2 regions of the Pseudomonas sp. LBUM1647 genome follow, and region 2 is predicted to be linked to the other one. Evidence: riboswitches for the same ligand, from Rfam matches in the RefSeq annotation. Region 2 holds a riboswitch; the other holds the start of a gene.

Region 1 (7,292 bases), 1.1 Mb from region 2:
AACACGCTGTGGAGCGGACGGGTGCTTGAGGACAATCCCGAGAGCGAAGACACCCGAGCCATCCAGGCGCTCAATCGTGCCTTGAAGGATGACTCGCGTGTGGACCTGTCGTTGTTGCCGTTGGGAGATGGATTAACCCTGTGCCGTAAGCGCTAGGCGCCTATTGAAAAAGATCGCAGCCTTCGGCAGCTCCTACAGTGGATGGTGTACACCCTGTAGGAGCTGCCGAAGGCTGCGTCTTTTGACTTTTACTTGGCCGCCGACACGCGCCACACCTTGTTGCCCACGTCATCCGCCACCAACAAATCACCCTGCTGATCAATCACTACACCTACCGGCCGGCCCATGGCTTTTTCCTCGTTGTTGAGGAAACCAGTGAGTACATCCACCGGCTGCCCGGTCGGTTTCCCTGCGCTGAACGGTACAAAAATCACTTTGTAGCCACTGTGCGGTTTACGGTTCCATGAGCCGTGCTGGCCGATGAATGCGCCTTCCTTGAATTGCGCCGGCAGTCTGTTGCCTTCAGCGAATGTCAGGCCCAACGAGGCGGTATGCGGGCCGACCGCGTAGTCCGGCGCAATGGCCTTGGCCACCAGGTCGGGGTTTTGCGGCTCGACGCGGATGTCGACGTGCTGACCGTAATAACTGTAAGGCCAGCCGTAGAACCCGCCGTCCTTCACTGAAGTGATGTAGTCCGGCACCAGATCGCTGCCGATTTCGTCGCGCTCGTTGACCGCCGTCCACAGTGCGCCGCTCTGAGGTTCCCAGGCTAGCCCGTTTGGATTACGAATCCCCGAGGCGAAGATCCGATGGTTGCCGGTGGCGCGATCCACTTCCCAGATCGCCGCGCGACCTTCTTCCTTGTCCATGCCGTTTTCCGCAACGTTGCTGTTGGAGCCTACCGTGACGTACAGCTTGCTACCGTCCTTGCTGGCGATGACGTTTTTGGTCCAGTGGTGATTCAGCGTGCCGCCCGGCAGGTCGATCACCTTCATCGGCTCTGACTTGATCGCCGTCTCGCCGTTTTCGTAGTGGAAGCGCAGCAAGCGGTCCGTGTCGGCGACGTACAGGTCATTGCCGACCAGGGTCATGCCAAAGGGTGAGTTGAGGTTTTCCAGGAACACCGTGCGGGTTTCAGCGATGCCGTCGTGGTCCTTGTCCCGCAGCAGCGTGATGCGGTTCGGGCTCGGTACGCTGGCGCCGGCACGGCCCATGACTTTGCCCATGACCCAACCACGAACGCCTTTGCCGTCATCGGGTTTGGGTGGTGCGTTGGTTTCGGCCACCAGCACGTCGCCATTGGGCAACACGTAAAGCCAGCGCGGGTGATCGAGGCCTTCGGCAAATGCCGCCACCTGAGTCCCTGTCGCGGCGATGGGTTTCGCACCGTCCGGCCAGCCGATCGCCGGGGCGATGTTCACCGTCGGGATCAGGGTCTTGTTCGGTTCTGGCAGCTTGGGTGACGGGCCGGTGCCGTCGGAGACTTGCAGGCTGGAGGTTTCACCACAGGCGGCGAGCCCTCCGGCGAGCGCGATGACGAGAACGAGCTGAGGCTTGCGCATGCTGATCTTCCCTATGAATGCATTGACCTAATCAATAGAGAAGCGCAGGTGCGCGATGGTTCAACCGGTCAGCCGCGGGCTTCTTTGAACAGCACGGCTATGCCGGGGTGATAGTTGCCGGCTTCGTTGCGCAACTTGCGATAGGCATAGGGGAAGTACCAGGCTACCGCGCAGGTGTGTTCCTTTTGCAGGTCGTCGACCATGTCCTGGAGTTCTTCCGGAGTAGCGCTTTGTTGGGCTTTTTGCGGTGCAACGAACAGGCAGCCGAGTTTCAGGTCGCTGGCGTAGCTGATGCGCTTGGCGTCGCTGGTGATGTCTTGCAAAGCTTGAGTCAGGTTCAGGCTGTTGACGCGTGGCCAGCGTTGAGTGGCTTGAAGGTACGCGCGCTCTTCGCTGGTCGCGATAAACAGGTCGGCGCGGCCATTGCGTTCGCCTTCTTCAGTCTGTTTACGGGTCGGTGTTTGTTGCAGCGTAACCATTTCCGCCATCCAGGCCGCGGCGGAAAGCAGGCTCAGGTTGGCTTTTTCGTCGAACCAGTAAGGCGTGTCGTTATCGCCGCGCACGGCGTTGTAGCGGTCGATACAGTCAAACCAGCGTTCCAGCACCGGGCGCAGGAATTCCAGCTTCGGATTGCTGATGATCATGCCTTGCATATGGCTCACCCTTGTTATTGTGTTGTGAGTTTATGGCTCTTTGATATCACTGCTGAGAGTGTGGCACAAGATTGGCGTCAGATAATTGATCGACGGCAGTTATTCGCTCGCAGGCCGCCCGTCTTCAATTGACGCTCCATCCCCAACCCTCTAACCTTCGCGGCTTGTTTCAGGTGCTCTGTGACCTTGGTCGACAGAGTGAAACAGGGAAGCCGGTGAGTGACTATCTTCAAGCGACGAAGAGTCATGATCCCGGCGCTGCCCCCGCAACGGTAAATGAGTGAAGGCTGCGCCTTGAGCCACTGTGTCGTATGACATGGGAAGGCGCGCAGTCAGGCCAACGCCGCTCATGAGCCCGGAGACCGGCCTGATCCATCCAGCGGCATCACGGTGGGCGATGCCAGGCTTCTTGCCGTCTATTCTTGTGCCTGCCCGCCGTTATCCAGCCTCAACGGAGAGCTCCCCCATGACTGATACCCCCGATCGTGACGAACGTCATCTGGCGCGCATGCTGCGCAAAAAAGCCGTGATCGATGAACGCATCGCCAATTCGCCGAATGAATGCGGCCTGCTGCTGGTGCTGACCGGCAACGGCAAAGGCAAAAGCAGCTCGGCCTTCGGCATGCTCGCCCGGTCCATGGGCCACGGCATGCAGTGTGGCGTGGTGCAGTTCATTAAAGGGCGCAGCAGCACCGGCGAAGAACTGTTCTTCCGGCGCTTCCCGGAGCAGGTGCGTTTTCATGTGATGGGCGAGGGCTTCACCTGGGAAACCCAGGATCGCCAGCGTGATATCGCCGCCGCTGAAGCCGCGTGGGCGGTGTCCCGCGAATTGCTGCGTGATCCGTCGATCGGCCTGGTGGTGCTGGATGAATTGAACATTGCGCTCAAGCACGGTTATCTGGATCTCGATCAAGTGCTCAGCGACTTGCAGGCCCGTCCGCCGATGCAGCACGTGGTGGTCACCGGTCGTGGCGCCAAGCCGGAGATGATCGAACTGGCCGATACCGTCACCGAAATGGGCGTGATCAAGCACGCGTTCCAGGCCGGGATCAAAGCGCAAAAAGGCGTCGAATTGTGAGTCAACCACGTCATTGCCCGGCGGTATTGATTGCCGCGCCGGCTTCCGGTCAGGGCAAGACCACCGTCACCGCCGCGCTGGCCCGTTTGCATCGCAATCAAGGACGCAAGGTTCGCGTGTTCAAATGCGGCCCGGATTTTCTCGACCCGATGATTCTCGAGCGCGCCAGCGGTGCGCCGGTGTATCAACTGGACATGTGGATGGTCGGCGAGCAGGAAAGTCGTCGTCTGTTGTGGGAAGCCGCCGGCGAAGCCGATCTGATCCTCATCGAAGGCGTCATGGGTCTGTTCGACGGTACGCCGTCCAGCGCTGATCTGGCGCGACACTTCGGTGTGCCGGTGCTCGGTGTGATCGACGGCACTGCCATGGCCCAGACCTTTGGCGCACTGGCCCTGGGGCTGGCGCGTTATCAGCCGGACTTGCCGTTTGCCGGTGTGTTGGCCAACCGCGTCGGCACCCTGCGTCACGCGCAATTACTGGAAGGCAGCCTCACTGAAGGTTTGCGCTGGTACGGCGCTTTGTCCCGGGAAACCGGGATCGAATTGCCGAGTCGCCATTTGGGTCTGGTTCAGGCCAGTGAGTTGAACGATCTCGATCTGCGCCTCGATGCGGCGGCCGATGCACTGGCCAGCAGTTGCGAGGTCGCGCTGCCACCAGCGGTGGAATTCGCCGCTCCTGATGTGATCGCTGTCGAGCCTCTGTTGGCCGGCGTTCGAATTGCCGTGGCCCGTGACGAAGCGTTCGCCTTCACCTACGGCGCGAGCCTGGATTTGCTGCGAGCCATGGGCGCCGAGTTGCTGTTTTTCTCGCCGATCCGTGACACGCAATTGCCGGAGGCAGACAGTCTTTATCTGCCGGGTGGTTATCCCGAATTGCACCATGTGGCGCTGTCACAGAACACCACGATGCTGGCCGCCATTCGCGCTCACCATGCGGCGGGTAAACCGTTGTTGGCCGAGTGCGGTGGCATGCTTTATTTGCTCGATTCTTTGACGGATGTCGAAGGTACTCGTGCTGAACTGGTCGGCTTGCTGGCCGGTGATGCGGTGATGCAAAAGCGTCTGGCCGCGCTGGCATTGCAAGCGGTGGAGTTGCCGGAAGGTTCGTTGCGCGGCCACACCTATCACCACTCGCTGACCAGCACCGAGCTTGAGCCGATTGCTCGTGGCCTGAGCCCTAACGGTGGGCGAGGGGCAGAGGCGGTTTATCGTGAAGGGCGGATGACCGCGTCCTACGTGCACTTTTACTTCCCCTCCAATCCATCGGCGGTTGCCGCGCTATTTGCGCCTGACCAAAACCCTGTGGGAGCGAGCTTGCTCGCGAAGAGGCCATGACCGACAACGCATTTTCCGAGGCCGAACGCGAAGCAGTTTATCGAGCCATCGGCGAACGCCGCGACATGCGTCATTTCAGCGGCGGCACCGTCGAGCCCGAGTTGCTGCGGCGCCTGCTCGAAGCCGCTCATCAGGCGCCGAGTGTCGGCCTGATGCAGCCCTGGCGGTTCATCCGCATCAGCGATCGAGCCCTGCGCGGCAAGATCCAGTCACTGGTGGAAGAAGAACGCATCCGCACCGCCGAAGCCCTCGGCGAGCGCACCGACGAATTCATGAAGCTCAAAGTCGAAGGCATCAACGACTGCGCTGAGGTGCTGGTCGCTGCGCTGATGGACGATCGCGAGCGTCATATCTTCGGCCGCCGCACGATGCCGGAAATGGATATGGCCTCGTTGTCCTGCGCGATCCAGAACCTCTGGCTGGCCTCCCGCGCTGAAGGGTTGGGCATGGGCTGGGTCTCGCTGTTCGAGCCGCAAGCGCTGGCCGACCTGCTGGGTTTACCCGCCGGAGCCAAGCCCTTGGCCGTTCTTTGCCTGGGGCCGGTCAAGGAATTCTATCCGGCGCCGATGCTGGTACTCGAAGGCTGGGCGCAGGCGCGTCCGCTCAGTGAGTTGCTGTATGAAAATTATTGGGGAGTGAGTCAATGAGTGTGGCGTTGTTGAGTGTCGCCGCGGTTGCGCTGGATGCGCTGCTGGGTGAACCCAAACGCTGGCATCCGCTGGTGGCGTTCGGCCGTTTTGCCGACCGCATCGAGCAACGTTTCAATGGTGAAGGTCGCGGCTGGCGCAGCCATGGCGTGACTGCCTGGGTGATTGCAGTGTTGCCGCTGACCCTGCTGGCCACGGCGTTTTCCTGGGCGCCTTATGTCGGCTGGATCGTCGAGATTCTCGTGCTCTATTGCGCCCTCGGCATGCGCAGCCTCGGTGAACACGTCGAGCCGGTGGCCAAGGCGCTGCGCAGCGATGATCTGGACGAGGCGCGCAAACGTGTCAGTTATCTGGTCAGCCGCCAGACCAGCGAACTGGACAAAACTGAAGTCGCCCGCGCCGCTACAGAATCAGTGCTGGAGAACGGCAGCGACGCGGTATTCGCTGCGCTCTTCTGGTTTGCTGTCGCCGGTGCGCCCGGTGTGGTGCTCTACCGTTTGAGCAACACGCTGGATGCGATGTGGGGTTATCGCAACGAACGCTTCGAACGTTTCGGCTGGGCGGCGGCAAAGATCGACGACGTCCTCAACTATATTCCTGCACGCCTGGTGGCGCTGACCTACGCGCTGCTGGGCAAAACCCGGCTGTCGCTGAGGTGCTGGCGTACTCAGGGCCCGACCTGGGACAGCCCGAATGCCGGCCCGGTGATGGCGGCCGGTGCCGGTGCGCTCGGTGTCGAGTTGGGCGGGGCGGCGATTTATCACGGTGAACTGCATCAGCGTCCGCCATTGGGCGAAGGCGTGCCGGCGGACGCCGACTCCATCGACCGAGGCTGGCAATTGGTCCAGCGCGGGGTATGGTTATGGCTGCTGATTCTCTGCGTGGGAGCTGAATTCTATGCTTGAGCACGGTGGTCGGTTACGCAAGGCGGCGCTCGACTACGGCATCGCCGAAGCCGATTGGCTCGACCTGTCCAGCGGCCTCGCGCCTTGGCCGTTTCCGGTCCCGCAGATCCCGTTGCGGGCCTGGGCGCGTTTGCCGGAAACCGATGACGGCCTGGAGCAGGCGGCCTGTGATTATTACGGCGCCGCTCAGGCGCTGCCGGTGGCCGGTTCGCAAATGGCGATCCAGTTGCTGCCGCGTTTGCGCCGGGCGGGCAAGGTCGGCGTGCTCTCGCCGTGTTACGCCGAACACGCCGAAGCGTGGCGCCGTAACGGCTACATCGTGCGTGAAGTGCTGGAGCAGGAAGTCGACTTCTACCTCGACAGCCTCGACGTGCTGGTGGTGGTCAACCCGAACAATCCTACTGGCCTGAGCCTGACACCGAGTCGGCTGCTCGACTGGCACTCGCGGCTGGCCCAGCGCGGTGGCTGGCTAGTGGTGGACGAGGCGTTCATGGACAACACGCCGCATTTGAGTCTGGCACCTTTTGCCAATCAGGTCGGGTTGATCGTGCTGCGTTCCTTCGGCAAGTTTTTCGGCCTGGCCGGTGTACGGCTGGGTTTCGTGCTGGCCGAGCGCAAGTTGCTCAAGTTGCTGGCCGAGCAAGTGGGGCCGTGGGCGGTCAGCGGGCCGACGCGGGTGCTGGGTCAGGCCTGTCTGCTGGATACCGAAGGGCATGCCCGGCAGCGGGTTCGCACTGAAGAGGCCAGCGAGCGTCTGGCGCTGCTGCTTGAACAGCACGGTTTCAAACCTCAGGGCGGTTGCGCGTTGTTCCAATGGCTGATCACCGACCGCGCCGAAGCCCTGCATGAGTTCATGGCCCGGCGCGGCATTCTGCTGCGGTTGTTCACGCACACCAGCAGCGTACGTTTCGGTTTGCCCGCCGATGAAGCCGACTGGACACGTCTCGCGCAAGCGTTCGAAGCCTACGCTAGGGAAACCCAATGACTACGTTGATGGTGCAGGGCACGACTTCCGACGCCGGTAAAAGCACGCTGGTGACGGCGTTGTGCCGCTGGGTCGCGCGTCAGGGTGTGAGCGTCGTGCCGTTCAAGCCGCAGAACATGGCGCTCAAC
Region 2 (7,292 bases):
CGAAGGCGTCCGGTCAGTCAATATCAATGTTGAATGTGAGGGCCTCTTCGCGGGCAAGCCACGCTCCCACAGGTTTTGCGGCGCATTAGCTGTCTTCTTCTATATCCAGCAACAAATTCTCCAGCGCTTCGCGATACTCGCCCGGCTCCTTCCACATCCCCCGCTGCTGCGCTTCCAGCATCCGCTCGGTCATGTCGCGCAACGCATGCGGATTATGCTCACGAACAAAATCCCGGGTCGCCGGATCCAGCAAATACGCATCCGCCAGTAACGCGTACTGGTGGTCGTCGATCAACTGCGTTGTAGCGTCGAAGGCAAACAGGTTATCCATCGTCGCTGCCAGTTCAAACGCGCCTTTATAGCCGTGGCGCTTCACGCCGTCGATCCACTTCGGATTGGCTGCCCGTGAGCGAATCACCCGGTTCAGCTCTTCCTTCAACGTGCGGATCTTCGGCAAGTCCGGCTGACTGTGATCGCCATGGTAACTGGCCGCCGCTTCGCCACTGAGGCTTTCCACGGCCGCGAGCATGCCGCCCTGGAACTGGTAATAGTCGTTGGAATCGAGCAAGTCGTGTTCACGGTTGTCCTGGTTTTGCAGCACGGCTTGCACCTGGCTCAGGCGCCGGGCGAACTGCTCTCGCGCCGCGGTGCCTTCGTCAGAACCGCCGTAAGCGTAGCCGCCCCAGTTCAGATAAACCTCGGCCAGGTCGTCGCGGCTTTGCCACAGACGACCGTCGATGGCGCCCTGCACGCCCGCGCCGTAAGCACCGGGTTTGGCGCCAAAAATTCGCCAACCGGCCTGACGCTTGGCCGCGTCTTCATCCAGCCCCGATTGCATCAATGCTTCGCGCTCGGCACGCACTTTGGCGGCCAAGGGATTGAGGTCGTCCGGCTCGTCGAGGGCGGCGACCGCTTGCACGGCGGCGTCGAACAGACGGATCAAATTGGCAAAGGCATCGCGGAAGAATCCAGAGACGCGCAACGTCACGTCCACGCGCGGACGGTCCAGCAGACTCAGTGGCAGAATTTCGAAGTCGTCGACCCGCTGACTGCCCGTGGCCCAGACCGGGCGCACACCCATCAGCGCCATGGCTTGAGCGATGTCGTCGCCGCCGGTACGCATGGTCGCGGTGCCCCACACCGACAGACCGAGCTGACGCAGGTGATCGCCGTGGTCTTGCAGGTGTCGTTCAAGAATCAGGTTGGCCGACTGGAAACCGATGCGCCACGCGGTGGTGGTCGGCAGGTTACGCACGTCCACCGAGTAGAAGTTGCGCCCGGTCGGCAGCACGTCGAGCCGACCGCGACTCGGCGCACCGCTGGGGCCGGCCGGCACGAAGCGGCCGCTGAGGGCATCGAGCAGACCGCGCATTTCCGCCGGGCCGCAGGCGTCCAGCCGTGGCGCGACGACTTCACGCAGGCTGTCGATGATGGCGCGGACGTCAGACCAGGTGGCCACCTGTGGGAGCGAGCTTGCTCGCGATAGCGGTGGGTCAGTCATATCGATGTTAGCTGTCACACCGCTATCGCGAGCAAGCTCGCTCCCACAGGGGACGGGTTTGGCTTGAGGTTGGTGTAGCGTCTGCGAGATCAGTTGAGTGGCGAACAGTTCCAGACGTTCGCGGGCATCACCCGCTGTGCGCCAGACTTCATCGGTGAGGGATAGCAGTTCGATCGGACGCGGCCCGATCCAAGGCTCAGCAAGCGCACAATCCAGCGGATCGAAGCCCAACGTGAATGCCTTGGCCAAGGCCCGCAGCAGACTCGATTGCGCACCACGCCCATCGCCACGCGGAATGCGCAACAACGCCAACAACGTGTCGATGCGCAAGCGCCCGGTCGGCGACTCGCCAAACACATGCAGACCGTCGCGGATCTGCGACTCTTTCAAGTCGCACAAATAGGTGTCCAGACGCGGCAACCAGATCGCCGCATCGGCATCACTGTCGAGTTTTTCGTCCAGTTGCAGTTCGCGGTCGATGTGCGTCTCGCGCACCAGTTGCAGGATGTCGCGCTGCAATTCCCGGGCTCGGCGCGGATCGAGCAATTGCGCTTCGTAATACTCATCGGCGAGTAATTCGAGGTTGCGCAACGGACCGTAGGTTTCGGCGCGGGTCAGCGGCGGCATCAGGTGATCGATGATCACCGCCTGCGTACGGCGCTTGGCCTGGGCGCCCTCGCCCGGATCGTTGACGATGAACGGATAGATGTTCGGCAACGGACCGAGCAGCGCATCCGGCCAGCAATGCTCAGACAGCCCGACGCCTTTGCCCGGCAACCATTCGAGGTTGCCGTGCTTGCCGACGTGGATCACACCGTGGGCGCCATAGGTGTTGCGCAACCAGAAATAGAACGCCAGGTAACCGTGAGGCGGCACCAGGTCCGGGTCGTGATACACCGCGCTTGGATCAACCTGATAACCGCGCGCCGGTTGGATGCCGACGAAGGTCAGGCCAAAGCGCAGCCCGGCGATCATCATTCGTCCGCCACGGAACATCGGATCGCTTTCGGGCGAGCCCCAGCGTTCCAGTACGGCGTGGCGGTTGGATTCGGGCAAGGCGTTGAACATCAGGTTGTAGTCGTCCAGCGCGAGGCTTTGCTGACACGGACGCTGGTTGAGGGTGTCGAGGTCGTTGCTGACGCCACCGAGTAATTGCTGGATCAACGCGGTGCCGCTATCAGGCAACTCGGCCGGCAGCGGATAACCTTCTTTATGCAGCGCACGCAGGATGTTCAGCGCCGCGGCCGGAGTGTCGAGGCCGACACCATTGCCGATGCGACCGTCGCGGGTCGGGTAGTTGGCGAGGATCAGGGCGATGCGTTTTTCAGCGTTGGGCACTCGCGCCAGATCAATCCAGCGCCGCGCCAGTTCGGCGACAAAATCCATGCGCTCCGGTTGTGGCCGATAGCAGACCACATCGGATTGACTGCGCTCGCTGCGCCAGGCCAGGTCTTTGAAGCTGATCGGTCGGCTGATGATCCGCCCATCCAGTTCCGGCAGCGCGATGTGCATCGCCAGATCACGCGGACCGAGGCCTTGTTCGCTGGCGCGCCAACCGGGTTCGTTGTCCTGGGCGCAAATCGCCTGAATCACCGGGATGTTGCGGCGAAACGGCCGCAAATGCGGCGCTTCAGGGCTGGATTGTGCGAAACCAGTGGTGTTGAGAATTACGCCGGCCTCGACTTCGTCCAACAGGTCCTCGACCACCGTCAGGCAACCGGGCTCTTTCAAACTGGCCAGCGCAATCGGCAACGGGTTCAACCCCGCGGCCTGCAAACGCTGGCAGAAAATATCGATGAAACCGGTGTTCGCCGCCTGCAAATGCGAGCGGTAAAACAGCACCGCTGCCACCGGTTGATCGGCCTGCCAGTCGGCTTGCCAATCCTTCAGTTCAGCGGGGCTTTTTTGCGGGTGGTAAATCGCCGTGCGTGGCAGGGTTTGCGGCTCGGCCCAGGCGTAGTCGCGGTCCAGCCAACGATTGGCGAGGCAGCGAAAAAAATCCAGGGCATTGCCCATGCCGCCCTGACGCAGAAACTGCCAGAGCCGATCGCGGTCTTCCGCGCCCACCGTGCTCAGCTCGCTGAGTTCCGGGTCCGGGCGGTCATCGCCGGGCACCAGAATCAGCTGCACGCCGCGCTGTGACAACTCCACCAGACGCTCGACGCCGTAACGCCAATAGGCGATGCCACCGTGGAGCGATATCAGAATCACCTTGGCATGGCGCAGCACTTCGTCGACATACAAGTCGACCGACGCGTGATTCTGCACCTGCATCGGATTGGCCAGGCGCACACTCGGGTAATCGTCGGGCAACTGCTGCGCCGCTTCGGCGAGCAGCGCGAGGCTTGAGTCGCCGCTGCAGAGGATCACCAGTTCGGCGGGGGTTTGTCCAAGGTCGGCAATGTTGTCATCCGACACGAAACCGCCGGGCTGGGTCCTGAGCAGGTGCATGGCTTAAACGCTGAGCGCAGCGCGCAATTGCGCTTCAAGCAGAGTGGCGTCCAGCTCCTGACCGATCAATACCAGGCGCGTGGTACGCGCTTCGTCGGCGCCCCACTGACGGTCGAAGTGCTTGTCGAAACGTGTGCCCACGCCCTGGATCAGCAAGCGCATCGGCTTGTTCGGAATCGCCGCGAAACCTTTGACGCGAAGGATGCCGTGCTGGACCACCAGTTGAGTCAACGCGTCCAGCAGCAGGCTTTCGTCGGCTTGCGGCAGTTCGATGGAGATGGAGTCGAAGGCATCGTGGTCGTGATCGTCTTCGCCTTCATGGTGGTGATCGTGATGGCTGTGACGGCTGTCGATGTGTTCTTCAGAGCCGGCGCCGAGGCCGATCAGCACGTCCAGTGGCACGCGACCGCTGCTGGCTTCGATGACTTTCACCGCTGGCGGCAGTTCTTCTGCGACTTCAAGGCGTACACGGGCCAGGTCTTCAGGGCTGATCAGGTCGGCCTTGTTGAGGATCACCAGGTCGGCACTGGCCAGTTGGTCGGCGAACAGTTCGTGCAGCGGCGATTCGTGGTCCAGGTTCGGGTCGAGTTTGCGCTGGGCATCGACCTGGTCCGGGAAAGCCGCGAAGGTGCCGGCGGCGACCGCTGGGCTGTCGACCACGGTGATGACCGCGTCAACGGTGCAGGCGCTACGGATTTCCGGCCACTGGAAGGCTTGCACCAGCGGTTTTGGCAGGGCCAGGCCCGAGGTTTCGATGAGGATGTGGTCGAGGTCGCCGCGACGGGCGACCAATTCGCGCATCACCGGAAAGAACTCTTCTTGAACGGTGCAGCACAGGCAGCCGTTGGCCAGTTCGTAGACGCGGCCGTTGGCTTCTTCTTCAGTGCAACCTATGGAGCACTGTTTGAGGATTTCGCCGTCGATGCCCAGCTCGCCGAACTCGTTGACGATCACCGCAATGCGGCGGCCCTGAGCGTTGTCGAGCATGTGCCGCAGCAACGTGGTTTTGCCCGAGCCGAGGAAGCCGGTAACGATGGTGACGGGGAGTTTGGCCAGTGTTTTCATCGGATGCCCTTTGGCAAGGTGGCGGGCATACGGGACGACAATCGCTGCGACGGATGCGCGCGCGGAAGAGTTCGCCACCGGATCACCCCGCCCGGTTGTAGTGAGAATCTGTGTCGAGGCAGGTCTCCTGGCTGACGGTGTGCCAGGCTTGTGGGCCTGGCATTCGCTGCGCCTTCCCGCGAACCCGTTGCACAGGGTTTGCAGTGGCGTGGCAGCGAACATCACCGTTCACAGTTGCGGGGGCAGCCGCGGCATCGACCGCGTTCCCTTCTTAGCTTCGGCAAACGCCGAAGAACCTCGAAAGCGCAAGGCTACGCATCGTGTGGGGGCGGGTCAATGTCCGCAAGTTGATTGCGATACCTGTGGTGAGGGGGCTTGCCTGTGGCGAGGGGATTTATCCCCGTCCGGCGGCGAAGCCGTCGTAGATTCTGACAACTCGGTGTGGCTGAAAGAATGCAGGGGCCGCTTCGCAGCCCAACGGGGATAAATCCCCTCGCCACAATAATCCCCTCACCACAGGTATCCACCTAGGTATCGAGATGAGAACCCATGCCAATTGACGCCCAACCCCCGCCCATGCTCTCCTACACGCCTTGTTACGGGTGCCCTTCACAGGGTGAAACGGGAAACCGGTGAATCATGTGCTTTACTCTAAAGTCATGTCAGTCCGGTGCTGCCCCCGCAACGGTAAGCGAGCGAAGCGTCAGATCCACTGTGCCAGCAGTTCGGCATGGGAAGGTGATGCTTGCAGGTCAAGGCGAAAGCCAGCGCCCCTCGTGAGCCCGGAGACCGGCCCGCAACACAAAGTGACCATTACGATCACTGAATAACAAACCCGCGGTGGGCGGGCGCTGTTTGAACCTCTGCGTGCCCGACTCGCAGGGGTCTTCCATGCGCTCTATATCACCCGCTGACAGACCAGAGGGAAGCGCCATGTCGATCATCAGCAGCACCGGCCACACGACAGCCAGCACCACCAATACCCTGACTCAACGCCTGACCGCCGCCGTGTGCGCGTCGATCCTTGGCGCATGCCTTGTGTATTTCGCCGGTTTCTCGCACATCGAAGCGGTGCACAACGCCGCTCACGATACCCGCCACAGCTCTGCATTCCCGTGTCATTGAGACCTGCCGACATGATCAAGCGTATCGCGCAAACCGCAGGTTTCACCGGGCTGCTGGCCGCCCTTTTGCTGACCCTGCTACAAAGTTTCTGGGTGGCTCCGCTGATTTTGCAGGCCGAGACTTACGAAAAATCCGAGCCGGCTGCTGTTGAAGTCCACGAACACGCCGCGGGTGCTGTCGCCGCTCACACCCACGACGCCGAAGCCTGGGAACCGGAAGATGGCTGGCAGCGCGTGCTGTCCACTACCGGCGGCAACCTGGTGGTAGCGGTCGGTTTCGCGCTGATGCTGGCCGGTCTTTACACCTTGCGCGCACCGACCAAAACCTCCCAAGGCCTGCTTTGGGGCCTGGCCGGTTACGCGACGTTCGTGCTGGCACCGACCCTCGGTCTGCCGCCTGAGCTGCCGGGCACTGCCGCCGCTGATTTGGCGCAACGGCAGATGTGGTGGATAGGCACGGCTGCCTCCACCGCGGTCGGCATCGCATTGATCGTGTTCAGCCGTCACTGGCTGATGAAAGTGCTCGGCGTGGCAATTCTGGCCGTTCCTCACGTGATCGGCGCACCACAACCGGAAGTCCACTCGATGCTGGCTCCGGAAGCCCTGGAAGCTCAGTTCAAAATCGCTTCGCAGCTGACCAACGTGGCATTCTGGCTGGCCCTGGGCCTGATCAGTGCCTGGTTGTTCCGCCGCAAAAGCGATGGTCAATACCACGCATGACTGATGTCAGCGCAGCGCCGACTTTAGTGGTCGGCCTGGGCTGCCAGCGCGGCTGCCCCGTCAGCACGCTGCGGGCGCTGCTCGATCAGGCGTTACAGGCTCATAAAATCGAACTTCACCAGATCAAGGCCCTGGCCAGCATCGACCTGAAGCGCGAAGAACCGGGCTTGATCGAATTAGCCGAACAACTCGCACTCCCACTGATGTACTTCAGCAGCGAACAACTGGCCGGCTATCAACCGCAACTCAGCCATCGCTCGGACATCGCGTTCGAACGCACCGGCTGCTACGGCGTCGCGGAAAGTGCCGCCCTGGCCCTGGCTGAACACCTGGCCCAGGCACCGGCAAAATTACTGATTTCACGACAAAAATATGCCCAGGCCACCTTGGCATTGGCCGGCGCCGCCTAAAATCCCCGATAATCCCCGTCT

What was found. Region 2 has a riboswitch for cobalamin ahead of cobW (cobalamin biosynthesis protein CobW). Riboswitches for the same ligand answer to the same signal wherever they lie in the genome.
Region 1: linked by a shared signal. The riboswitch ahead of cobO (cob(I)yrinic acid a,c-diamide adenosyltransferase) and the one ahead of cobW (cobalamin biosynthesis protein CobW) in region 2 are both predicted to bind cobalamin.

Annotation. Positions count from the first base shown of each region.
Region 1 is NZ_CP166809.1:5,029,314-5,036,605, reverse strand. It holds gene ACA059_RS23080 (O-methyltransferase) at 1-156, shown strand, start outside; gene ACA059_RS23075 (PQQ-dependent sugar dehydrogenase) at 249-1,562, opposite strand; gene ACA059_RS23070 (hypothetical protein) at 1,631-2,215, opposite strand; cobalamin riboswitch at 2,370-2,600, shown strand; gene cobO (cob(I)yrinic acid a,c-diamide adenosyltransferase) at 2,682-3,293, shown strand; gene ACA059_RS23060 (cobyrinic acid a,c-diamide synthase CobB) at 3,290-4,627, shown strand; gene bluB (5,6-dimethylbenzimidazole synthase) at 4,624-5,274, shown strand; gene cbiB (adenosylcobinamide-phosphate synthase CbiB) at 5,271-6,179, shown strand; gene cobD (threonine-phosphate decarboxylase CobD) at 6,172-7,164, shown strand; gene ACA059_RS23040 (cobyric acid synthase) at 7,161-7,292, shown strand, end outside.
Region 2 is NZ_CP166809.1:3,969,048-3,976,339, forward strand. It holds gene cobN (cobaltochelatase subunit CobN) at 86-3,952, opposite strand; gene cobW (cobalamin biosynthesis protein CobW) at 3,956-5,017, opposite strand; cobalamin riboswitch at 5,118-5,332, opposite strand; cobalamin riboswitch at 5,601-5,829, shown strand; gene ACA059_RS18060 (CbtB domain-containing protein) at 5,951-6,142, shown strand; gene ACA059_RS18065 (CbtA family protein) at 6,154-6,861, shown strand; gene ACA059_RS18070 (cobalamin biosynthesis protein) at 6,858-7,271, shown strand.